2 regions of the Caballeronia sp. INML1 genome follow, and region 2 is predicted to be linked to the other one. Evidence: predicted binding sites of a transcription regulator. Region 2 holds the regulator's gene; the other holds the start of a gene.
What was found. Region 2 encodes FNR, which switches genes on or off when oxygen is low (the NO sensors DNR and NnrR bind a similar motif). Its sites were predicted from a motif close to TTGATNNNNATCAA; they were not measured.
Positions count from the first base shown of each region.

Region 1 (2,403 bases), on a different contig from region 2:
GCGCATGACTGCCCGCTACGCATCCGGCGTCGTGTGCGAATCAGGCTTCGGCTTGCGCTTGAACCACTTCACGAGACCGCCGCCCAGTGCGACGACCGCCAGCGCGATGACCTTGAAGAACTTCGCGGCGAACGCAGCGATCAGCGCGAAGAGGCCCAATTTCTTCATCGCAACACCGCCTATCAGCGCCGCGAGGCCGTATTCCGCCAGCTTGTCGGTCTTCGCGTCGAAGTCGGCATAACGCTTGCCGCTGTTGAAATCGAGGCCCGCGAGCAATGCCTGCACGGCGCGCTTGTCCTTGTCGATCGTGGTCTTGTCGGTGATCAGATCCAGACTTATGTAACCTTCGCGCCCGAGCGCGTACGTGTTGTAGTTGATCGTCTGCGGCGCGCCGGCGGGCTCGTCTTTCGAGCGCGACGCCATCGACCAGATCAGGTGGCGCTTCGCGGCGTCATAATGCGGGCGTTCCACCCATCCGATGATTTCGACCGGAGCAATACCTCGCTCCTCACGGTCCGCATTCGCCGCCTCGGTGCCTTTCTTCAGGGACTTGTAGAGATCGTCGACGTTCCAGTCCCTAGCCTCGTCGTCCCTGATATAGCCCGAGGCGATGTAATCGACATCGACGATCCATTCGTCATCGTTGGTCGGCACGACCAGACCAATGCGATCCGGGTCCTCGCTGTTGCCGTTCGCTTTCATCAGCCGGTCGGCCTGGGCCTTGGGGATGAACACCTCGCCGTTCCCGATCTTGAGTTTGGCCTGGTCTCTCAGAGGAATGTCGGCAGGTCCTACGATTGCCGCAGCCTGCGCCGCCTTCCACGCCATTTCCAGTTCGCGTTTATTGTTGGCCGAACTATCCGCGTGCGCGGATGCGACCGTCCACTGCAATGCGATTCCAAGGAGCATGCTTGCTCCGAACGACTTCATGCGTTGAATTTTTGCGTCCATATATTTATAACGATTGCAGTCCTCAATCTTTCTCGTGTGCAACGGCGCTGCGCGGATCTTTCGGCATGGACGCGCGTACACGGCGGGGCGTTCGCCACGCCATGTGGGTACGCATGGCAGTCGTTCGCAGATAGCGGGAGGCGTTCCCTCTTGAGGTAGCTTCGCTGGCGCAGGCATTCTGATGCCGGGCTCAGGCAATAAAAATCAGCACATTCCGAGTCGAAGGCTTGGAGGACCTGACTCGGATACCGCTCGCGTCGCGGTGCGGCTTGCGAGCCGAGCGCGCGCCCGCACGCACGAAGAGAATTGGCTTGCCGCATAAGCGTCGGCATGGCGTATTGCGGCGGGTCGCCGCGCGCTCCCACGCCACGCTTTATGACACCCGCGACCTCATCCGTTCGTTGTAGACTCCCCTACCCTCTTCCGGACACACCGGCAAGGCCCCATCCTGCGCGACACCCTGTCGCATCGGTTTGATCTGAAACAATTTTCCAAACATTCGCGCCATCGCGAAAAATCGCGCGTGGCATGATCTTGACGCGGCGCAAAGCCGTGCAGTGGCGTTCTTCCCGGGACGCTTCGATCATAGAAACCAGCGAATGCAATGAATGAAAATACCCAACGTTTAGCAGTGCCATTGTTATCGGGGTTGATAGCCAGTCTCTGTCTTTCGGGATGCAAGCTGGAGGTGTTGGACTCGAAAGGCGTGATTGGCGCAGCGGAATCTTCGCTGATCGCCACCGCGACTTACGCCATGCTTCTGGTCGTCGTCCCGGTGATTCTGCTCACCCTGTTCGTCGCATGGCGCTATCGGGCGTCCAACAAGAACGCCACCTACGCGCCGAAGTGGGCGCACTCCACGGCCATCGAAGTCGTCGTCTGGATCATCCCCGCGATCATCATCCTGTATCTCGGCATCCTGACGTGGAAGACCTCGCACGAGCTGGATCCTTATAAGCCGCTCGAATCGAACGTCAAGCCGATCAACGTCGAAGTCGTGGCGCTGGACTGGAAGTGGCTGTTCATCTATCCGGATCTGGGCGTCGCGTCGGTGAACCAGCTCGCGTTTCCGGTGGGCACGCCGGTGAACTTCCGCATCACGTCGGATTCGGTGATGAACTCGTTCTTCATCCCGCAACTCGGCAGCCAGATCTACGCCATGGCGGGCATGCAGACGCGTCTGCATCTGCTGGCCGATCACGCGGGCGACTATGCGGGGATCTCGGCGAACTACAGCGGCAAGGGCTTCTCCGACATGAAGTTCCGCGCGCTGGCGATGTCCAACGCCGACTTCGACGCGTGGCTCAAGCAAGTCAAGAGCGCGCCCGAGGCGTTGAGCATGGACGTCTACGCCGGCGTCGCACGCCCGAGCGAGAAGGTTGCGGTACGCTACTTCTCGACCGTTGATCCGAAGCTTTTCAAAAACATCGTCGCCAAATACAACAATGGCCG
Region 1 is NZ_JALQDT010000062.1:2,306-4,708, forward strand. It holds gene NCR38_RS25000 (DUF2167 domain-containing protein) at 16-909, opposite strand; gene cyoA (ubiquinol oxidase subunit II) at 1,556-2,403, shown strand, end outside.
Region 1: cyoA (ubiquinol oxidase subunit II) is a predicted target of FNR. The motif match lies at 1,425-1,438, and genes of this name have one in related genera.

Region 2 (2,403 bases):
ACTGGCTGCCGTCACCAAGGTCGCCGCGGGCGGCGTGTACGTGAGCCTCTCGATGGCCGAGCGCCTCGCGCAAAGCCTGACCGAGCCTGCCGACGCGCTGCCCCATCAACGCTTGTCGGACCGGGAGTTCGAGGTGTTTCAGCGGCTTTGCGCGGGCGAGTCCATCAACCAGATCGGCGAGGCGCTGTCCGTGAGCGCGAAGACCATCAGCACATACAAGGCGCGCATTCTCGAGAAAATGCAGATGCCGCACGAGGCCGCCCTCGTGCGCTATGCCGTGCGCCACAAGCTTTTCGACGACGATAACGACGACGCGTAAGCGTTCGCTCGTCAGGATTTCCCTACACGCCTGCCGAAATCCCTACCGAACTTTCCGCCGCCGCCGATTTAATTTCGAGACAGCGCGGCCAATAATTCGACGCATGGAATCATCCGCCGCGCATCGAGACGCCGACTTCCCCGGCATCCGCCTCGCGCGCGCGAACCCCGGTTCGACAGGAGACACACCATGTTCCCAGTGAGCGAAGGCCGATCCATCCTCCGACAATCCGAAGCGCCGGTCCCGCGCCGCACTTTCCAGATCGCGGATAGCTCGGAAACACGCAAGGGTGCGCGCTGTTCGACCTGCTCGATGCAGCACGTGTGTATGCCGAGCGGTCTCTCGTCGGATGAATACGAGCGGCTCGACGCGATCATCTGCTCGACCCGGACCGTGCGGCGCGGTGAGACGCTCTATCGATCCGGGGATGCCTTTCAGAGCGTCTACGCCGTGCGTAGCGGCTGCTTCAAAACCGTCGTCATGCATCGTGACGGCAACGAGCAAGTCACGGGCTTTCACCTGGCAGGCGACGCGCTCGGGCTCGACGGAGTCAGCTCGGATCACCACGGGTGCGACGCGATCGCGCTCGAAGACAGCGTCGTCTGCATCATCCCCTTCGACTTGCTCGAACTGCTTTGCCGCGAGGTCAAGACGATCCAGCATCACGTGCATCGACTGATGAGCAGCGAGATCGTGCGCGAATCCAACCTCATGATGCTCCTCGGCACGATGACGGCCGAGCAACGCGTCGCGGCTTTCCTGCTCAACATCTCGACGCGCATGAAGGCGCGAGGCTATTCCCCCGCACAGTTTCTGTTGCGCATGACACGCGAGGAGATCGGCAGCTATCTGGGCCTCAAGCTGGAGACGGTGAGCCGCATGTTCTCCAAACTGCAAAAGGCCGGCGTGGTCGATGCGCGCGGCAAGGAAGTGCGGATACTGGATCAGGCAGGGCTCGAAAGGGTGTGAGCGGCGGATCTGTGTCTGCACGCCTGGCGGAATGTCGGCCGCACACTGAAACCGTCACCTGACCGGGCGCGTCCGATGCGTGCCCGCAGCAGCGCCTCCACTGCTGAACCGGAAGTATCCGCTGCGAAGCACGACCGGTCTGCAGCCGACGCTGGTCAGCAATTGTTCTGCTGCCCCTTCTATGACGGCGCGGTTCATCTCGAACGCGCGTTGGAGGTCGTCCTCGCGCGAGGACGCTGCGCCGAAATGATCCTGGAGCGCTTCCGCCGATATGGTGCATTCAATGCGCGTGTCGTCCACGAGCGCCCAGAACATGAGCGCGGGCTCATCGCCGAGATACGCGGGCGCCTGGATTGGAAAGCTGATGTTCATGATCGCGCTTCCTCGCGGATGTCGGCTCGTACACCACTCAGTGTTTGCGTTCGACCCATGACCGGCGTTGACTCAGATCAACGCCCGCGAGAGAAGCACCCGCATGATCAATGTGTGAACACTTCTCTCACCGATCATGCACACTCACCGCTTTCTCGGTCATCGCGCGCGATCCGATGGCCCGCGCGTTCACGCCCGACATGTCGCACTGGGTGCGCTTCTTGCCGCACTGCTGCTCATCGCATCGCGCGCGCTCGCCCAGCCCGAACCGAGCGCACTCATCGACCAGCAGCATTGCATGTTCTGCCACACCAACGATGCGCCTTTCCTCGCTCCATCGTTTCAGGAGATCGCCAACCGCTACCGCGACGACCCACGCGCGCACATCATGCTCGAACACAAACTGCGCGTCGGCGGTCGTGCGCATTGGGGAAACATGGCCATGCCCTCGCCCGCGGAGCGTGGCGGCCCGCTCTCGCCTGAAGACGCCCATACGTTAGTCGAGTGGGTATTGCGTCATTGACCACTTCGCAGGAGACCGTTATGCGAATCACCATCAAGCTCGACGCTTTTAATCGAGAAGCCGAATCGGCGTTTGCGGTGCTATGGCTCGATAAGGAACGCGGACGCTGGTCGCGGGAAGCGCATGACCGCATCGAGCTGCCATCATGGGGAACGTGGGAACTCACGCCGGGCGGCACCCTGCTGCGCGGTCCCGACGTTTCTGCTCCTGTCGCCATGCT
Region 2 is NZ_JALQDT010000069.1:77,482-79,884, forward strand. It holds gene NCR38_RS28755 (response regulator transcription factor) at 1-319, shown strand, start outside; gene fnr (fumarate/nitrate reduction transcriptional regulator Fnr) at 509-1,288, shown strand; gene NCR38_RS28765 (DUF1488 domain-containing protein) at 1,343-1,660, opposite strand; gene NCR38_RS28770 (c-type cytochrome) at 1,797-2,183, shown strand; gene NCR38_RS28775 (DUF3564 family protein) at 2,204-2,403, shown strand, end outside.